Regions from separate parts of the Shewanella sp. K8 genome, predicted to be linked through region 3. Evidence: predicted binding sites of a transcription regulator. Region 3 holds the regulator's gene; each other region holds the start of a gene.
What was found. The regulator MetJ, encoded in region 3, represses methionine synthesis genes. The targets are predictions, from matches to a motif close to TAGACGTCTAGACGTCTA.
Positions count from the first base shown of each region.

Region 1: a site for MetJ is predicted at 4,072-4,089, ahead of metE (5-methyltetrahydropteroyltriglutamate--homocysteine S-methyltransferase). Genes of this name have one in related genera too.
Region 2: a site for MetJ is predicted at 3,824-3,841, ahead of serA (phosphoglycerate dehydrogenase). Genes of this name have one in related genera too.

Region 1 covers NZ_JAPEHY010000013.1:16,133-22,968, reverse strand. The annotation lists gene queG (tRNA epoxyqueuosine(34) reductase QueG) at 1-974, shown strand, start outside; gene ON072_RS08830 (dodecin) at 983-1,186, opposite strand; gene ON072_RS08825 (hypothetical protein) at 1,325-1,651, shown strand; gene metE (5-methyltetrahydropteroyltriglutamate--homocysteine S-methyltransferase) at 1,726-3,996, opposite strand; gene ON072_RS08815 (LysR family transcriptional regulator) at 4,162-5,064, shown strand; gene ON072_RS08810 (HDOD domain-containing protein) at 5,113-5,835, opposite strand; gene ON072_RS08805 (GDSL-type esterase/lipase family protein) at 5,980-6,600, opposite strand; gene ON072_RS08800 (TonB-dependent receptor) at 6,698-6,836, opposite strand, start outside.
Region 2 covers NZ_JAPEHY010000020.1:35,248-42,083, reverse strand. The annotation lists gene ON072_RS12195 (curlin) at 1-355, shown strand, start outside; gene ON072_RS12190 (helix-turn-helix transcriptional regulator) at 2,293-2,958, opposite strand; gene ON072_RS12185 (DUF2238 domain-containing protein) at 3,170-3,775, opposite strand; gene serA (phosphoglycerate dehydrogenase) at 3,934-5,163, shown strand; gene ygfZ (tRNA-modifying protein YgfZ) at 5,273-6,238, shown strand; gene ON072_RS12170 (response regulator) at 6,297-6,836, opposite strand, start outside.
Region 3 covers NZ_JAPEHY010000021.1:50,391-57,226, reverse strand. The annotation lists gene phsA (thiosulfate reductase PhsA) at 1-447, shown strand, start outside; gene ON072_RS12620 (4Fe-4S dicluster domain-containing protein) at 460-1,032, shown strand; gene nrfD (NrfD/PsrC family molybdoenzyme membrane anchor subunit) at 1,029-1,973, shown strand; gene ON072_RS12610 (conjugal transfer protein TraF) at 2,129-3,322, shown strand; gene ON072_RS12605 (sulfite exporter TauE/SafE family protein) at 3,325-4,068, opposite strand; gene metJ (met regulon transcriptional regulator MetJ) at 4,146-4,460, opposite strand; gene metB (cystathionine gamma-synthase) at 4,676-5,836, shown strand; gene ON072_RS12590 (bifunctional aspartate kinase/homoserine dehydrogenase II) at 5,853-6,836, shown strand, end outside.

The sequences.
Region 1 (6,836 bases), on a different contig from region 3:
CCCGCCCGGCCGAGTTGCATCCCGGCACTTTGCGAGTTATCTCAGTACGGATGGACTACTTACCGCCACAAGCCGGGTTTGCCCTCAATCTCAAAGACCCTAACCTTGGCTATATCTCCCGTTATGCCGGCGGCCGCGACTATCACAAGCTGATGCGTAATCGCTTGAAAAAGTTGGGCGAGCGCATAGATGAAGCGCTCAAAGCCCTGCAACTTGAAGGCTGTGGCTTTCGACCCTTCGTCGACTCGGCTCCCATTCTGGAACGGCCGCTGGCAGAAAAGGCCGGGATCGGCTGGACAGGTAAACACTCACTGATCCTCAACCATGAGGCCGGCAGTTGGTTTTTCCTCGGAGAGCTGCTGGTGAACCTGCCGCTGCCCATGGATGTCGCCATAGCCGAAGGCTGCAACACCTGCGTTGCCTGCATCACAAGTTGCCCAACCGGCGCCATAGTCGAGCCTTATGTGGTCGATGGGCGCCGCTGTATCTCCTACCTCACCATAGAACTGGCCGGCAGCATTCCACTGGAGTTTCGGCCACTGCTCGGCAATCGCATCTACGGCTGTGATGACTGCCAGCTGGTATGCCCCATCAACCGCGCCGCGCCTTTGACCGCAGAGACTGACTTTCATCTAAGGCCACAACTGAAGCAACCCAAACTGCTGGAGCTGTTTGCCTGGAGCGAGGCCGAGTTTTTGAAAAACACCGAAGGCAGCGCCATTCGTCGCATAGGCCATGAACGCTGGCTGCGCAATATTGCGGTGGCACTGGGCAATGCGCCCGGCAGTGAAACCATAGTTGCCGCCTTGCAGGAGCGACTGACAGATGCCTCAGAACTGGTCGCAGAACACATAGAGTGGGCACTGGCGCAGCAGGCAGAAAAACTCAGCGCCAACGACACAGCGCCTATTCCCGCCCGCAAGACGGGGCGCCTGATCCGGATAGTGGAAAAGGGTTTGCCAAGAGACGCCTGAATTCAAGCCTAATCCAGGGTAAAACCCACCTTGATGGTGACCTGCCAATGAGCGATAACACCGGCCTCCAGATGTCCGCGAGTATCTATCACTTCAAACCAACGCAAATTATGCAGCGACTGACTGGCCGCCGCGATGGCATTCTTGACCGCTTCGTCCGAGCTGATGGGGGATGAACCTGTCAGTTCTATTATCTTGTACACATGGCTCATAAGGCTTCTCCTGATAGTTATCTGTGTCCAGCACAGGTTCGTGACCTGAGTATAGACAGAAATGGCCGATGGCATATTTCCCTTGGTTTCTGTATATTTCTCAGTTGGATAACCATAGGAAGAAATCAAGGGATTGCTATGCAATTAAAACATTCAGGTCTGGGGATCGCCTCGTTTGCCACCAGCATATTTAGTGGGATAGCCCTGTTTATCACTTTTATTGTTGCAGGAGCCCTGGAGGCAACAACACCGGGCGGCCTGGATGAAAATTCGATGGAAGCCATTCTTGTGGGCCTGATGATCATCTTTATGATGCTGGTCTGCCTGGTGTCTTTGGGATTGGGCATTGGCGGCCTGGTACAAAAAGACCGCCAGAAAATCTTCGCCATTTTGGGCACCACTTTTTCAGGCTTGATCATTCTGGGTACGGTTGGCCTGATAGCGCTGGGCATGAGCATGGGCTGAATCTTTCCCGCGTTAAAGTCAATCAACATCAGGGGCGCAGTGCGCCCCTGACTGTTATTAACCACAGAATTTTATCACCCGAGTCGACGTCGCAACTCCCTGGTCGCATCGACCATGTTCTTCAAAGCCGGCTCGACTTCCTCCCAGTTACGGGTCTTCAAGCCGCAATCCGGGTTGACCCAGAGCTGGTGCACAGGAATTTTCTGCGCCGCCTTTTCAATCAGGCTCACCATGGCCTCCACTGTTGGAATATTGGGGGAGTGAATATCATAAACCCCGGGGCCGATTTCATTGGGATAATCAAAGTCCTCAAAGGCATTCAACAACTCCATCCGCGAGCGCGATGTTTCTATGGTGATCACATCGGCATCCATGGCAGCAATGGCGGCAATAGTGTTGTTGAATTCGCTGTAGCACATATGGGTATGAATTTGGGTCTCGTCTCTGACACCGGCGGCGCTGAGCTTGAAGGCGGCCACCGCCCAATCGAGATAATGGGCCCAATCGCTGCATTTGAGCGGCAAGCCTTCCCGAAAAGCCGGCTCATCAATCTGAATAATACCTATGCCCGCCCGCTCCAATGCCACCACTTCATCACGTATCGCCAGGGCCAACTGAGTCGCTATCTGCTCGCGGCTGATATCCTCGCGGGCAAAGGACCAATGCAATATGGTCACGGGCCCGGTCAGCATGCCTTTCACTGGTCTGTCGGTGAGACTCTGGGCATATTCGGCCCAGTCGACTGTCATCGCCTTGGGACGGGTCACATCGGCGTAGATCAGCGGCGGCTTGACGCAGCGGGAACCATAGCTCTGCACCCAGCCATGTTTGGTAAAACCTACGCCATCGAGCTGTTCACCAAAGTATTCCACCATGTCGTTGCGCTCGGCTTCACCGTGTACCAACACATCTATGCCCAGCTTGAGCTGACGTTCTATGGTATCCCGGGTCACCTGTTGCAGCTGCTCTGTGTACACAGCATCGTCCAACTCACCCTTGCGCCAGCGGCTACGCAGGTTACGAATGGCTGCCGTCTGCGGGAATGAACCTATGGTAGTCGTCGGCAACAAAGGCAGCTTGAACCTGGCCTGCTGGGCTTGTCTGCGCACCTCAAACTCATGGTTTCGGTCGTAATCGGTTGCGCTCAGGGCATCGATTCTGGCACTGAGCTGTTGATTACGCCCCTGCGCCCTGGCCGCGCGCCGATCCCGGCAACGGGCGACCACGGCTTTGGCATTTTCAGTCTCAGGCGCCTCCAAAAGCGCCTTGAGCTCCTGCAACTCGGTAAGTTTTTGCCTGGCGAAAGCCAGCAGGCTTTTAAGCTCGGGCGCCAGCGCAGTCTCCACCTCGAGATCCACCGGGGTATGCAACAGGGAGCAGGAAGTGGCGAGCCAGAGCCTGTCTCCCAGATCCCGCGCCAGTGGCGCCAACTGCTCGGCCACAAGATCCAGATCGGCGGCCCAGACGTTACGGCCGTTGATCACCCCAACCGACAACACCTGTTCGGGCGCCAATGCACCGACAAAGGCCTGCAACTGCTCGGGCGCGGTGACCAGATCCAGGTGAATACCCGCCACCGGCAGTGCCGACAACAGACTTTGATGGTGGGCTACAGTGCCGTAATAGGTTGCCAGCAACAGCTTGAGCGGCGCCGACTTGAGTACGCCGTAGGCCTGATTGAAGGCCTGTTGCCAGTTGTCATCCAGCTCAAGTGCCAGCGCAGGTTCATCCAATTGCACCCATTCAACACCCTGGGCGGCAAATCGGGCCAGAATGGCTTGATAACATTCCACCAGCGCCGGCAGCAGTGTCAAACGGTCGAACTCTGAGCCCACTGTCTTGGACAGATACAGGAAAGTGACCGGCCCCAAGAGTACCGGCTTGGCAGTGTGGCCCAGCGTCTGAGCCTCGGTCACCTCTTCAAACAACTGTTCCCAGGCGATATCGAAGCGTTGATCTTCGCTGAGCTCAGGCACCAGATAATGGTAGTTGGTGTTGAAGTACTTGGTCATTTCAGACGCCGGCGCATGCTTGCCGCTGGGCGCTCGGCCACGGGCAATCCGGAACAGGGTATCGAGATTGACAGCGCCGCCGTCACGGTGACGCTCGGGGATGACCCCCAGAGTCGCACTCAGGGTCAACACCTGATCATAGTAAGCAAAGTCACCGACCGGCAGCTGCGCCACCCCGGCGTCGGCCTGCCACTGCCAGTGGGTACGCCTAAGCTCCCTGGCAACACTCTCTAATTCGGCCACGCTGGACTCACCGCGCCAATATTTCTCCAAAGCAAACTTGAGTTCACGTCGACGTCCGATACGGGGAAAGCCAAGACTATTTAATTGCATAATGTATACCATCCTCTATAAACTGTGCAGCAAGTGACTGGCGACGCCGAAACACAACAAATCAAACCGGGCGTCTGGACGTCTAGAAGTTTATTGTGCTAGTCTCAGCACAGGCAACCGAATTGAATTCAAGGGCAACATGAGCGGCATTCATGTGGAGAGGAAATGATAGAACTGAGACACCTTCGTACTCTGATAGCACTGAAAGAAAGTGGCAGTCTGGCCGGCGCGGCGAAGAAACGTTTTGTCACCCAGTCGGCGCTGTCACACCAGATTAAAGAGTTGGAGACCCGGATTAACTCCCAGGTATTTGTTCGCAAAAGCAAACCTCTGACCTTCACGCTTGAGGGCAGTCGCCTGCTGACCCTGGCAGAAGAGATACTGCCCCGGGTACAGGAAACCGAATTTGTGCTCAAACGCGGTCTATCTGGAAGCAGCGGTCCCTTGAAGGTGGGTATTGAGTGTCACAGCTGTTTTCGCTGGCTGATGCCTGTAATGGAAGCCTTTCATCAGTCTTATCCGGATGCCAATCTGGATCTCTCCAGCCGCCATCTGTTCGACTCTCTCAATGCGCTGGAAACCGGTGAGCTGGATATAGTGCTGACCTCAGATCCTGTGCCCGGCCATGCCCTTGCCTATCAGCATCTGTTTGATTTTGAAGTGAGACTGGTGATGGCCAAAGATCACCCTCTGGCAGGCAACAGCTATATTTTGCCGCAACAACTGGCCAGGGAACCTATTATCAGTTATCCGGTACCGCTGGAAAGGCTGGATATTTTCCGTCACTTCCTCGAGCCGGCCGGAGTGGTGCCCGGCCCACAAAAACGCTGTGATCTCACCAATGTGTTGCTGCAACGCATCGCCTGTAAAGAAGGGGTTGCGGCCTTGCCCAACTGGTCACTGACCGAAGCCCAGGGCTTGAGCCTGACCTCGGTGAAACTGGGGCAGGAAGGCCTGAAACGGCCGCTGTTCGGTGCCTACCGCCGCGACAGCAGCAATAGAGTGCAGCTGCAAAGGCTGCTGGAATTGATTGCCAAAGAGGGATTACAGCGTCAAGACAGACACTGACTGAGCGGCTGCCACCGCGCCTGAAAGTCGGCGGCAGTCACAAAGCATCTAGAGAGGATTCAGCAGCAGACCGCGCTGGGACAATACCCTTCTCAGTACCAGTCCGGGTGAATTGGGATCCCGGGTCTGTCTCAGGTTATGGGCGACCATAAACTCGCTTTGCAGCTCATCATCCAACCCCAGAGATTCAAAAGCTTCCACCGTCAGCGTCTGCTGCTGGGTCTCTATCAGGGTCTTGATAATGCCCAGCGGGAAGCACTGCTCGGCTTCGGCGTTGAGATAGGCAAACGCCGTCAGGGCAATAATCTGACCAAAGACGCTGAACAGTGCCAGAGTCTGCACTTCATCCGCGTCTATCTGTACCCCTTGCATCTGATGCAAGCTGTCCACCGACTCGGTCGCCACAGACTCAGTCAGGCGCCAATAGCCAAGTACCAGTTTACGGTATGGCTGCGGCAATTCATCGAGCCGCTCTTTGAGATAAAAGCTAAAGGCATAACGGTAGATATTGACCTGTCCCAGACGCACCAATGCATCCTTGAGGCTGCGGTTTGGCTGAACGGAAGGAGAGAGCGCGTTATTGCTGCGCCACAGCAGATGAGCTGCCAGAGCGGGATCGGTCGCGACAATATCGATCACATTGCGAATATCGCCATCAGCAATAATGGCCTTCTTAAGCGGGATCAGGATGCCGCGGCGCCCTATCACCTGCTCTTCGTTGGCAATAATGGCACGCACTTGAGTAAAAACCTGCTGCTCAAGATCTGTCATGTGATTCTTTAAACCTGTTGTTATTTATTATGGAGGCACTATTGCCATTTATTATGGCAGAGAATTTACCCATAAAACGCCCACCAGGGTCAAGTTGAATCGATAATTAGCCCGGTTTTTGCCAAATAGAATCAAAAAGTAGCATCAAAAAGCGCCCGCCTCCTGCAGCCTGGTAAAGATGACTTGTGCCAAACGCGAATACCCCTGTTGATTGAGATGCACAGTATCGGACTTGAGCTCGTTTGAACGCAGCAGCTCGGACAGAGTCTGTTCCAGCAAGATGGCGCCGTGCTTGTCGGCCAGTTCGGCATACAAAGGCAGGGGGGACAGCAGCAGGCTCTTTTGCGGCACAGCCAGCAGCACTACCGGAATTTGCCGGGCTTTGGCCTCAAGTAACATGGCCTCAATGTTTTGCGCCAATTGCACCTGGCTACGACCGCGGAGAATATCGTTACCGCCTTCGAGCAAAATAAGCAGATCCGGCTTGGTTTCATCCAGCAGTGCCGGCAAACGCTCAAGCCCGGCAGCAGATTGCTCACCGGAAATCCCGGCGTTGATCACCTCACAACGGCACAACTCGGCCAGACGGCTGGGATAATCCTGCCCGGCCTTGGCACCAACGCCTTGGGTCAGGCTGTCACCGAAGGCCAGCAGTTTGCCATTGCTGCCGATATATGCCAGCTTGGGCTCGGAGCAAGCCAGCAAAAGCAGCGACAACAGGGCTATGGCCACGCCTCTCAAACCATATCTAAAATCAGCTTTCATATTTCGACTCTTGCCTCCTTGTCGGTGAGTACTTTCCAACTAAAACAGATAGAAATACGGGCAGAAAAAAGCCGGGAACCCCCGGCTTTCTATGCTATCAGAAGCGATAGCTGACGCTGAATCTCAGCGCACGGCCGCTACCCGAGTAATAACCATCGCCCCAAGTACTGAAATAACCTGAGCTGGCGTATTGCTTGTCAAACAGGTTGTCGACCCTCAGGCTGGCAAGCCAGGCA
Region 2 (6,836 bases), on a different contig from region 3:
AGGTGAGAACAACGAAGTTGACATGGAGCAAGATGGCAGCGCCAACGAAGCTCTGGTCACTGTTGTTGGCTACAACAATACCGACATCGAAACCACTCAAAGCGGTGACCTCAACCTGGTAGACCTGCTGATCCTGGGTGATGACAACCTGGCTCAAATCGTTCAAAGCGGCGACAACAACTGGGTGAGCGGTGTTGATGGCGGCGCCTTCGCCGTGGTTGGTACAGGTAACAGCCTGATGATCACCCAAAGCGGTAACGAAAACCTGGTTGTCGGTTCTCAGGCCGGTACCAGCAACGCTATCAGCGTAACCCAAAGCGGCGACTACAACGTTGCCACTGTTATCCAGAACTAATCACTCTGGTGCTTGATGCGAAAGGGAGCCTCTTGGCTCCCTTTTTGTTTGCCCAATTGCCAACTGAGCGTGAGTCATTGTGGCTTGAAAACTTATGGTTCCAGCGGTTTCCTGGAAACCCCATACCATAAGCATCGAATAACAAGGCGAGTATTCGCCGCTGGAACAACGGCTAACATGGCTTTCAGTTCAATATAGCCAAATAACATTGATAGGGCTTCCAGCGACGGACGTCTCCCATTGCCTGCCGCAGGCTTATGCACAGGCGACCCTGTGACATGGCGAGAGTTGCGCCAGCAACATGCTTTCGAGTGCGAGCCTTGGATGGCGAACTGGCCGTTGTGCATGGAGGCATTTACACCACGACTTTAGGCCGCTGGCACAGCGGCTATCATGGCTTTGAACCAAATATCACTAATAAACCTGGTTTTAGCTGCCAGCTAAGTTACAGCCCATCACCTGCGGTGCGCTCTCGCACAGGCGATCCTGTGAGACGGCATTAATACGTCCCTGTCGCCTCGACGAAAACATCTGACCTACATGGACGTAGGAAATGCCGAATTTGTCAGGAACAAAATTCGGCCCTGTTTTCGACGGTCACAGTTCCGCCTGTGCCTGAAAATGAGGTGTATGTCTGCAGACACTTCAGATGTTTCAAGCTACTCAGTGCTAACAGAATTACACCAATTCCCCCTTCGGAGCCGCCGCTGGCGTTGTTGTAAATTGGCGTAGCCGAGACAGGGAGGTCGAGGCTCGAAGGTCGAGCAGGGCGAATGTTGCGAAGCGACAAGTTCATGAGCGCGAGCCAAGGAAGGCGAGCTGGCCCTTATGCATGGATGCATTTGGCGAGTCCTGAGTGTAGCCAATTTGCTTCATAAGCCAGCGGGGATTTCGGCTACGTCGGGGTGCCCTTGGGGATGCAAGGGGCTTTGGACAAGCAAAGCCCCTTGTCCGGTGTGGTTTGACGAGTGTCGCGCAGCGACTGGCTGCGAGCGAGAGCCAGGAATGGCGAACTGACCCTTGTGCATGGAGGCATTTACACCACGACTTTAGGCCGCTGGCACAGCGTCTATCATGGCTTTGAACCAAATCTCACTAATAAACCTGGTTTTAGCTGCCAGCTAAGTTGCAGCCCATCACCTGCGGTGCGCTCTCGCACAGGCGATCCTGTGACACGGCGTGAATACGTCCCTGTAGCCTCGACGAAAACATCCTTGTTTTCGACGGTCACAGTTCCGCCTGTGCCTGAAAATGAGGTGTATGTCTGCAGACACTTCAGATGTTTCAAGCTACTCAGTGCTAACAGAATTACACCAATTCCCCCTTCGGAGCCGCCGCCGGCGTTGTTGTAAATTGGCGTAGCCGAGACAGGGAGGTCGAGGCTCGAAGGTCGAGCAGGGATGCGAGTCCTGAGCGTAGCCAATTTGCTTCATAAGCCAGCGGGGATTTCGGCTACGTCGGGGTGTCCTTGGGGATGCAAGGGGCTTTGGACAAGCAAAGCCCCTTGTCCAGTGTGGTGTGGAACACCACGACTTTAGGCCGCTGGCACAGCGGCTATCATGGCTTCTAACTATAAGTTACTAATTAGTATTGGCAGGGCTTCCAGCGACGGACGGTCTCCCATTGCCTGCCGCAGGCTTATGCACAGGCGCTCCTGTGACTCGGCGAGAGTTGCGCAGCAACATGCTTTCGAACGCGAGCCAGGGATGGTGAACTGGCCCTTGTGCATCGACTCATTTGCCCCACGACTTCAGGTCGCTGGCACAACGGCTATCATGGCTTTGGCTGAAAGCCATTCCCGACGCGCAAAAAAACACAAAGCAGCGGCGATTGCCGCACTCTGACAGGAATTTTCCACTGACTTGGCTTACATAAAAGCCATCAAAGCATAAACAAGCCCCATTCGGGGCCAAGTTCAGGCTGGATCTAGCGACAAATCAACTGATGAGATCGAAGTGACTCTGATAGGTCTGGGCCCAACGCAACAATTCGACTCGATTACGAGATTGAGTCTTGCGGAAAATCGATGAAATATGCGCCTTGACCGTATGCTCACTGATACACAGACGTTGGGCTATCTCTTTATTCCTGGCACCACTGGAAACCAGCTGAATAATGGTACGTTCACGCCGGGTCAACATCTGCAGCATGGAAACCGTATCGGCCGACATCTCATTGCCAGTGTCCAAGGTCTTGACCAGCTTACGGAACATCTTGCTGATAAGGGTTCTGTCGTACCAGAGCTCATCGGCCACCATCTTGCGCAGGCCAGTAAGCATAAGATCGATGCGCTGATCTGAATAAAGTACCCCGCGGATCCCCAGCAACATAGCCGATTCCTGATCCAGTGAACCTCTGGCAACTTGATAGAGGGCGACAGGAACATGAGAGACCAGACGGCTGGCCAGCAGAGGAATGCCCTTATTGTCCAGCGCCGACCCCTTCTGAGAAATTAGATAGAAAGTACTATCGCTCTTCTGCGGATCCAACTGTTCCGGGTGGCGTACTATACGGGTCTTAAGACCAATGGACTCGGCCAGTATGGCCAAATGACAAGGGGCGGCTATCTGGTTTATAAAAACCAACTCATTGATACTACTCATATTTACTCTTCTCCCTGAAAAGTCTCGCTCATATCCCTAAAGGGATAGCTTCCTTAATCACTTTCCGTGAGCTTACACAAAAAGTATCAGATGATTCTGACCAGATAGTGTCCGGTTTTCATCACCATAAAGTATGATTCTAACAATCTTTAGTCGCATTGCCAGATGAAATATTGTAAAGACTGTATATGGCTCTCTCTGTCCCGACCTGTCAATCGGCGCCAAGACGCTGCAACTGGCGGTCATGAAATGAGGATAAAACCAGCAGGGCGGCGATGGCACCGATAAGAGCCATCAGCATATCCGACTGGGTATCCCAGACATAGCCCTGGGTGCCGAGAAAGGCCTCGGCACCTGTGCCTGTAGCCGCGGCAACCCACCATTCAATCAGTTCATAGAAAGCCGACAAGGCCAAGGCAAAACAACTGACTAGAAAAGCACACCAGGCACCAGGTTTCACTGCTTGATTACGCAACAGTATCTCCCTGGCAATCATTGCCGGGATAAATCCTTGGGCCAAATGACCCAGTTTATCGTAGTTGTTACGCTCAGAGCCCATCCACTGTGCTAAAGTATCGAACAGCGGCACCTCGGCATAGGTGTAGTGGGCGCCGACAAACAGTATCAGGCAATGCACCAAGATCAGGCCATAAAGCAGCGGAGTCAGCGGAAAACGTTTGCGGGTAAAAAACAGTATCGGCAGTGCCAGCATCCCAGGCAGCGCCTCCAGCCACCAAGTGAAATCATCTTTAGGCGCTACCGCCGACCAGATAAGTACCACAAAATAAACGACCAGCCAGATAATTGTGTTTTTCAAGCCACTTTCCTTATGCCAGTGATTGTTCTCAATTAGGAAAAAATACTTTAGCCATCTAGCCCTCCACTTCACCTGAAAAAAGTGCTACTTTGATTGGGCATGGGCGAAAGCATCATAGCATACGTACATTAGTTAATAATCAAGAGGGTACCTATATCATGGCGAAACACTCGCTGGACAAGGATAAAATTAAAATCCTGTTGTTGGAAGGCGTCCACCAATCAGCCGTCGATGTGCTGGAAAGGGCTGGCTATACCAATATCGAGTATCACAAGGCATCACTCTCCGGCTCAGAGCTTCAGCAGTCGATCAAAGATGCCCATTTCGTCGGAATCCGCTCCCGTACCCAACTGACCCAAGAAGTATTACAACAGGCGGAAAAGCTGGTTGCCATAGGATGTTTCTGTATCGGCACCAACCAGGTCGACCTCAAGGCTGCCGAGCAACTGGGTATTCCTGTGTTCAATGCGCCCTTCTCCAATACCCGCAGCGTGGCCGAACTGGTACTCGGTGAAATCATCATGCTGCTGCGCGGTATTCCGCAGCGCAACGCCCTGGCCCATCGTGGTGGCTGGCTCAAGAGCGCCAATGGCAGCTTCGAAGCCCGTGGCAAGACCTTGGGGGTCATAGGTTATGGCCATATCGGTACCCAGTTGGGGATCCTCGCCGAAACCTTGGGGATGAAAGTGATCTTCTTCGATATCGAAGATAAGCTGCCGCTGGGTAACGCCCAGCAGGTACATTCCATGGAGCAGTTACTGTCTCAAGCCGATGTGGTCAGCCTGCATGTGCCTGAAACACCACAAACCAAAGAAATGATTGCCCAGGCCGAACTGGCGATGATGCGCAAAGGCAGCATACTGATCAATGCTTCCCGCGGCACTGTGGTGGATATCGACGCCCTGGCGGTAGCCCTCAAGGAGCAACAGTTGGCAGGTGCCGCCATCGACGTGTTCCCGGTTGAGCCCAAGTCCAATACTGACGAATTCCAAAGCCCGCTGCGCGGTCTGGACAATGTGTTACTGACCCCACACATAGGCGGCAGCACAGAAGAAGCCCAGGAAAACATAGGTATTGAGGTTGCCGGCAAGCTAGCCAAATACTCAGACAACGGTTCTACCCTGTCGGCAGTCAACTTCCCGGAAGTATCGCTACCGCAGCATAAAGATGCCTCCCGCCTGCTGCATATTCACCATAACCGCCCCGGTATTCTGATCAAGATTAACCAGGCGTTCTCGGAGAAAGGCATCAACATTTCAGCCCAGTATCTGCAAACCACGGCTACTATAGGTTATGTGGTGATGGAGGTAGATACCACCCAGGCTGAAGAAGCACTGACAGAGCTCAAGTCTATCGAAGGTACTATCCGTACCAGACTGCTGTTCTGATTTTTTGAGGCTTTCACAGGGCGCCATATTGCTATCGGTGCCCTGTTTATTTCTGTCAAATCCGCTACAATCGCAGATCTCTTAATGCCTTCAATCTCAGGATCTTGTTATGAGCATTTGCGTTTCTCAGCCCGATTGGCCACTGGATGCCGGCATTCCGGATCTGCTTATTTCCCGCCTCTCTCACTTGGGTCTGCTTGCCGTTACCGGCGAACAGGGCCGCAGCTTTATCCATGGTCAGGTCACCACGGATATCAGCTCTCTCACGGCCGAGCAGTGGCGTTGGGGCGCTCACTGCGATCCCAAAGGCAAAATGCTTTCAAGTTTCAGAACCTTTGCCCTGGGTGATGCCCTGATATTGATGATGCCAAGGGATACCCTGGCTGCCGACTTGCCGCAACTGAAGAAGTACGCTGTGTTCAGTAAGGCCGAACTGGTCGATGTCAGCGACGATTACAGTCTCTTGGGTGTAGCCGGCGCCAAGGCTGCCACTTGGCTGGCAGAGCAGTTCCCGGGCTTCAGTCCAGAGCAGCAAGTGAGTGCTGTCGATGACGGCGTGGTACTGCAGGATGGCGAGCGCTTTATTCTGGTTCTGCCCAAGGCCCGGGCCGAGGCCTTGTGCCAGCAGCAGTCTCCAGTCGATGCCAGTGCCTGGCAAGAGCTGGAAATCCTTGCCGCCTACCCTAACCTGCCGGCATCACACATGGGCCAATTTGTACCGCAAATGTGCAACCTGCAGGCCATCAACGGCATCAGCTTCACCAAGGGTTGCTACATGGGCCAGGAAACCGTGGCCAGAATGAAGTATCGCGGCGGCAACAAGCGAGCCCTCTATATTCTCAAGGGTAAAGCCACTGTCGATGTCACACCGGAAACCACACTGGAGATGGCGCTGGATGAAGGTTTTCGTAAGGGCGGCAGCATTATTGAAGCCGTACAACGAAATGGCGAGTTGCTGCTGACCGCAGTGCTGGCCAATGACACAGAAGTCGGCGCCAAATTCCGCATCGCCGATGATGAAAACAGCGAACTGACGGTACTGCCTCTGCCCTACTCTCTGGAAGAGCAGGAGTAACAATGAATGACCCAATAAAGGCGCCGTCGGCGCCTTTATTTTTATCCGCAGTTTGTCGCTATTCAGTGCCGGACTCAGTTTCCATATGAGTATCACGCACCTCTATCACCTGGGGCAGTATCTGTTTGAACAGTTCCACCAATTCAGGGTCAAAGTGTTTCCCCGCCTCAGACTCCAGTAACGCCATAGTATCTTCTATGCTCCAGGCCTTCTTGTAAGGTCGAATTGAGGTCAGGGCATCGAAGACATCGGCAATGGCGACGATTCGCCCCTCAATGGGAATATCATTGCCTTTCAAGCCATTGGGATAACCTGAGCCATCCCACTTCTCGTGGTGAGTCAGCGCAATGCGTCGGGACATCTGCAACAGAGGATCCGGGTGCTCACCGATAATCTCGGCACCGATTTCGGCGTGTTGCTGCATGATTCGCCACTCTTCGGCGTCCAGTTTCCCCGGCTTTTTCAGCACAGCGTCAGGAGTACCTATCTTACCGATATCATGCATGGGCGCCGCATTGTAAAGCAGCTCACAGAAGTTGTCCGGCAGCTTGGCCTGTTGTGCCAGGAGCCTGGCATAGTGGCTCATGCGAATAACGTG
Region 3 (6,836 bases):
TCCGCCAAGGTGGAAGACATGGCGCCTGGACGCGGCACTATCGCCTATCGCGAAGTGACCCTGAAACAGCCGGACGAGCTCTACTTTATTCAGGGCAAAGTGGCGGTGCATACCAATGGCGCGACCCACAATGTGCCTATGCTGGCCAACCTGATGTCCGACAACGCCGTCTGGATCCACCCGGACACCGCCGCCAAGCATGGCATTGAGAATGGGGATGCCATTCGCCTCACTTCCAGTGTCGGCAGTGAAGAGGGCCATGCGCTGGTGACCAAGGGCATACGTCCCGACACTGTTTTCGCCTACATGGGCTTTGGCTCCAAGAACAAGGAGCTGGCACGGGCGACCGGCAAGGGCGTGCACTGCGGCAACCTGCTGCCCAACGTGACTGCACCTGTGTGCGGTATGAACGTACACACCACAGGTGTGAAGCTGGAAAAGGCATAAGGGGAGGCGAAGATGACTAAAAGATATGTGATGGTGCACGACGAGAATAAGTGCATCGGCTGTCAGGCCTGTAACGTCGCCTGCCGCAGCGAAAACGGTGTACCTGAGAGCGTAACTCGCCTGCAGGTACGGGTAGAAGGTCCATTCGGGGATGCGCCGCATCTGCACTTCAAGTATCACAGGGTGTCCTGTCAGCAGTGTGAAGATGCCCCTTGCGTCAAGGTCTGCCCTACCGGAGCGGCCTATGTGGGCGAGGATGGCATAGTCTCCATCAAGGCGGAAAAGTGTGTCGGTTGTATGTACTGTGTGGCTGCTTGCCCCTACAAAGTGCGCTTTATGAACCCGGAAACCAAGGTGGCCGACAAGTGCAACTTCTGTAAGGACACCCGACTGGCGCGCGGCGAACAACCCGCTTGTGTGACTGTGTGTCCCACAGACGCCCTGGTGTTCGGTGATGCCAACGAGGCCGGCAGCGAGGTGGCGACTCTGCTCAACACCCGCGTGACTTATCAGGACAAGACCCATCTGGGAACCAAACCCAGAATCTACCGTATTCCTGTCAAGAGAGGGGGGATCCAATCATGAACAATACTTGGGGCGATATGACGCAATACGACCCTGTCACCTGGCACTGGGTCATAGCCGTTTACCTCTTCTTGGCGGGGTTGTCGGCAGGCAGTCTGCTGATTGGGATCGGGCTGCGTTGGGTGCAAAACAAGACAGAGGGTGACAGCGGCATTCTCAAGGCAGCAGCCTTGATAGCGCCAGTGGCTATCTGTCTGGGGATGTTGTGTCTGGTGTTTGACCTGACCAAGCCATTCCACTTCTGGCTGATTCTGATCAACTATAACCTGACCTCTGTCATGTCCATCGGGGTGTTGGCGCTGTTGGTTTACATTCCGCTGACCTTTGCCTATGCGCTGGTCGTGCTGAAAGATGATCTCGGCAACTGGGGCCTGGGTTTCCTCAAGGGGATTGCAGAATCACTGACTGGCCTGCGCAAGACCATGGAAGTGCTGCTGTTCGTGCTGGCGATTGTCGTGGGTGCCTATACCGGCTTCCTGATCTCTGCCATGAACGCCTACCCCATGCTGAACACTGCCGTCTTACCGGCACTGTTCCTGGTGTCCGGCTTGTCGGCCGGTGCGGCAGCCAACGCGGTAGTAGCACTGTTGCTGTTCAAGACAGACAAGCACTGCTCACAGCTGGGACGGATGCACGGTTTGGAATTGCCGGTAATGGCGGCAGAAATCCTGTTCCTGTTTATGCTGTTCTGCGCGCTCTACTTCAAGGGTGGCGCTGCTGCCGCCGCGCTGGCATCACTGACAAGCGGCGTCTGGGCCAGCGTGTTCTGGATTGGGGTTGTGGGTATAGGTTTTGGTATCCCGCTGCTTTCCATGCTGTTGCTGCCGGCGAGTACCCGTCACAGCAAGGGAGCCATGCTGGCGGTAGCCTGCTGCAGCCTGACCGGCGTGCTGGCACTTAGACACTTTATTCTCTATGCAGGTCAGAGCTATCTTGGTTAACAAGCACTTCTGAACCTGTTTGAGCCTCAGCCCGTATCATTTGGTACGGGCTTTTTTGTGTTTGATGCCATAGTTTCATCGAGATTTGGACTATCTTTAACCCATATAACTAACGTCTTGCGTCTGGTTACAGATAAAAGCAAGAGGGTGATGAGATGAAACTGAGTCTTTTGACACTGCTTACCACGGGACTTGCCAGCACATTGGCACTGGCTGGGCAGGATGTTTATGAGGCCCGCGCCGATGCCATGGGCGGCGTTGCCGTGGCGGCCGGTAATCGTGAGGCGGCGGCCTTTTCCAATCCGGCACTGCTGGCTTTGCCTTCGCGCCGCAGCAATGACTTCAGTTTACTCATTCCAACCATAGGCGCCGATGGCGCCGATAAAGATCAGATGATCGATAAGTTTGATGCCCTGCAGGATAACTATGACGCCCTGGTTAATGCCATAGACGCCGCCGACACAGCGGCTATCGATGACTACCGAAAGCGCCTCAGTGGTGACTTGAAATCGCTGCAGGGCAATAGCGCTTACGTCAGTGCCGGTATCAATATGGCTTTGGTCATGCCCTCGGATGGTTTTAATTATGCCTTTGTATTCAAGAGTTATCTCGATGCCTTGGGAATAGCCGAAATCGCCGCCGCGGATATTGATGCCCTGGACAATTTGGACCCCAATAATCCGCCGGAAATCCAAGATTTGACCTCCCAAGGGCGAGTCGTGGCCGGGGCGGTTTCCGAGCTCGGGGTTGCCGTGAGCTATTCGCTATCTATCGTCAATATGCCGGTGACAGTGGGAGTTACCCCCAAGCTGCAACGGTTGGACAGTTTTAACTATGCCGTCAGCGCCAACAACTTCGATGCCGATGACTTCAACGATGATGATTATCGAAGCGATGACACAGGCTTTAACCTGGATATCGGTCTGGCATTCCAGCCATTGGATGGTTTGGTTATCGGTGTCAGTGGTCGCAACCTCATCAAGCGGGACTTAAGCAGCATAGAGGCCGGCGGCGTGCAGCTTACCTATCAGGTGAAACCTATGGTTACCGCAGGGGTGGCCTATGACTGGGCGGCCTTTTCGCTCAGCAGCGACTTGGATCTTACCGACAACGACAAGTTTGCCGAGCTTGAGGGCAGCCGCTATTGGCGTTTAGGCGGTGAATACCGGCCTGCTGACTGGGTTGCTTTACGGCTCGGTTATCGCCAGGATCTCAATGATCACACCGCCGATCTTTATTCACTCGGGACAGGGTTCGCCATAGGCAACAGTTTCCGGCTGGATCTCACCGGCATGTTTGGCAGCGATGACGCCATAGGCGGCGTACTGCAAACCAGCTATCACTTCTAAAATTAACCGTTGATGAGCGCCAGGCTTGATTTGATGGTCAGCAACAGGGCGCTCAACGCGCACAGCGCCAGCGTCAGGACTCGGGTCTTCTCTTTATCCACCCGGCCCACCAAGCGGCCAGCCACCAGAAAACCGAGAAATACCGAAGGCAGCAGCAACAGCGAAAGCCATAGGTGCCTCAGGGTCAAGAGGCCAAAACAGCCGAGAATAATCAAGGCTATCAATGAGCTGAAGATGAAGAAGGCCGACAGCGCTGCGCGGAACTGACTGGCATCCTTACCCGCCAGCAGCAGGGCCATCGGCGGTCCGCCTATGGCGGCCACGGTACCGAAGATCCCGGAAAATATCCCGGCGATAAACAGGCTGAGGCGGTTGATCTTGATGCTGTACTTTCTAAGGCTGAGGAATACGGCTACGGCCACAATCAGGGCTATGGTCAAGCCCAGAATAGGCTGCGGCGCCAGCAACAGCAGGGTGGCGCCAATCAGGCCGCCGGGGAGCCTCCCCAACAAGGCATATTGCAGGCCGTTGAATTCCAGGTGGCCACGCTCGCGTACCAGTGTCAGCAGGGCGATGGAAAACCCCATGGCGATAACAGGGGCAGGAACCAGTTCCGGATCGACGATATACAGCAAAGGTGTGGCTACCACGGCCAAGCCAAAGCCTATCAACGACTGGGTCAGGGCGCCGGTAAATATGATCAGGGACGCCAGTAGCAGGGTGACGGGATCTATCAGTGACAACATTCGCAAGCCCCAAAAAAAGACAAGGATCGCACCGCGATCCTTGTTCAACTATAAGGTAATTCTGAGGGACAACACACTTACTCCATGTCTTCCCATTCTATGCCCATGGCATCCATCATGCGCTTGGCCTCTTCCGGGATGCTGTCGGGTTTGTCTTTGGACAAATCCCCATCGTTGGGCAGTGGCTGGCCGGTATAGGCATGCAGGAAGGCTTCGCACAGCAGTTCGCTGTTTGTGGCGTGCCGCAGGTTGTTTACCTGGCGTCGGGTGCGCTCATCGGTCAATACTTTCAGCACCTTCAACGGAATAGAGACAGTGATTTTTTTCACTTGCTCGTTCTTCTTGCCGTGTTCGGCATAAGGGCTGATGTATTCGCCATTCCATTCAGTCATTGATTCACCTGTGATCTCACTAATTCGCAGCAGATTTTAAACCCTTACAGGATACAGTCAAATGATTGCCTGCAAAATCTGTGCAATATGAACAGAAATCCATACATTTGGACGTCCAAACGTCTTGATGCCTATTGACGGCTGGATGGTCATTGGTTAGATTTAGACGTCCAGACATCTTTATGGTGTCGAACCTCAGCATTCAGGAGTCGATTATGACAGAGCGGCGATTAGCAACCACAGCGGTCCGGCAGGGCATCGAATCAGACAGCCAGCACGGGGCCGTGGTGCCACCCATCTATCTGTCGACCAACTATGCCTTTGATGGTCACACTCAGCCAAGAGCCTTTGATTACAGCCGCTCGGGTAATCCTACCCGCTCCATTCTGGGGGATGCCTTGGGGGAGCTGGAACAGGGCTGCAGTGCGGCAATCACAGCGACCGGTATGGCGGCCATTACTCTGGTGGTCAACCTGCTGGGGCCGGATGACCTCTTGTTGGTGCCCCATGACTGTTATGGCGGTAGCTATAGGCTGTTCACCAATCTGGCTGCCAAGGGCCAGTTTCGCTTGCAGGTTTTGGATCAAACCGACCCGCAAGCACTCGCCGCTGCCATGGCGCAAAAGCCGCGCATGGTGTGGCTCGAGACTCCGTCCAATCCGCTGCTGCGGGTAGTGGATATTGCCGCTATTGCCGAGGCGGCCCACCAGCAGGGCGCATTGGTGGTGGTCGACAACACTTTTTTATCGCCGGCGCTGCAACAGCCTTTACTGTTGGGGGCCGACATAGTGGTGCACTCGACCACTAAATACATCAATGGCCACAGCGATGTGGTGGGCGGCGCCGTGATTGCCAAAGATCCTGAACTGGCAGAGCAGCTGCACTGGTGGTCCAACACGCTTGGGCTGAGCGGTGGCGCCTTCGACAGCTACCTGACCCTGCGTGGCCTGCGTACTCTGGCGCTGAGGATCCGCGAGCATCAGGCCAATGCCGAGCGCATAGTGGCGCTACTGAGCCAGAGTCCCGTGGTAGACAAAGTTTACTATCCGGGGCTTAAGAGCCACCCAGGTCATGAAATTGCCGCCAGGCAGCAGAGTGGCTTTGGCGCTATGCTGAGTTTTGAACTCAAGGGTGATGAGGCGCAGGTGGTTGCCTTCCTTGGCGCGCTCAGGTTGTTTTCCGTGGCCGAGAGCCTGGGAGGGGTTGAGAGCCTGGTGGCCGTGCCCGCCACCATGACCCACAGAGCCATGGCGTGTGATGCTCGCGCCGAAGCCGGCATTAAAGACACGCTTATCCGCTTGTCTGTGGGCATAGAAGATGGCCGGGATCTGCTGGATGATATCGCCGCCGGATTGGCTGCAGCCGCAAACTGTTGAATTGAAGGAGCTTGAGATGGCACGTTGTCACCTACATAAGTTTGGCGGTTCCAGTCTCGCCGATGCCGATTGCTACCGACGGGTCGCCCATATTTTGCTGACCCATGGTCATGCAGATGATCTTGTAGTGGTTTCCGCCGCCGGCAAGAGTACCAATTTTCTCTATAAACTGCTGAACCTGAAGGAATCCGGCGCTCTGTGGCAGGAAGAGCTGCAGGTGCTTGTCGGTTATCAGCAGAATCTGATTGAACAGCTGCTGGGCAATGAACAGGCGCGTCAACTGCGGGAGCGTCTGTCTACAGATAAGGCGCAACTGGCCAGTTTGTTGTCCTTGCCTGAACTCAGCGAATACCAATGCAATCAGGTGGTGGGTTTCGGTGAACGCTGGTCGGCCAGACTGATGGCGGCGCTACTGCGGGAGTCCGGTGTCGCCGCTTCCCATGTGGATGCCCGCAGTTTGTTGATTGCCGATGAGGGCGCAGTCCCCAGGATTCGCCTCGATGAGTCCCGTGAAAGGGTGCAGCGGCTGCTGGCCGAGCATCCCGATGAGCGCCTGGTGATCACCGGCTTTATCTGCGCCAATAGCCAAGGCGAAACTCTGTTGCTCGGTCGCAACGGCTCCGACTTCAGTGCCACCCTGATAGCCAGCCTGGCCGATATCGACAGGGTGACTATCTGGACAGATGTTGAAGGGGTGTTCAATGCCGATCCCAACAAGATTGCCGATGCTAGGCTACTGAGCAGTATGTCGCTGGCTGAGGCCGACCGCCTGGCGCGGCTCGGCTCCCCGGTACTGCATTGCCGTACCCTGCAGCCGCTGTTTGATACCGAGGTTAGCCTGGCGGTGCGTTCGAGCTACGCCTCGCATACCGACTTTACCCTTATAGCCCCCAAGAGTGATGCTGCAAGCGCCCCTGTGGTGACCAATCTCAATCAGGTGTCCCTCTTGAGCCTGGAGTTCAATGGCACCCAGGCTCAGACGCTTGATGCGCTCAATGAG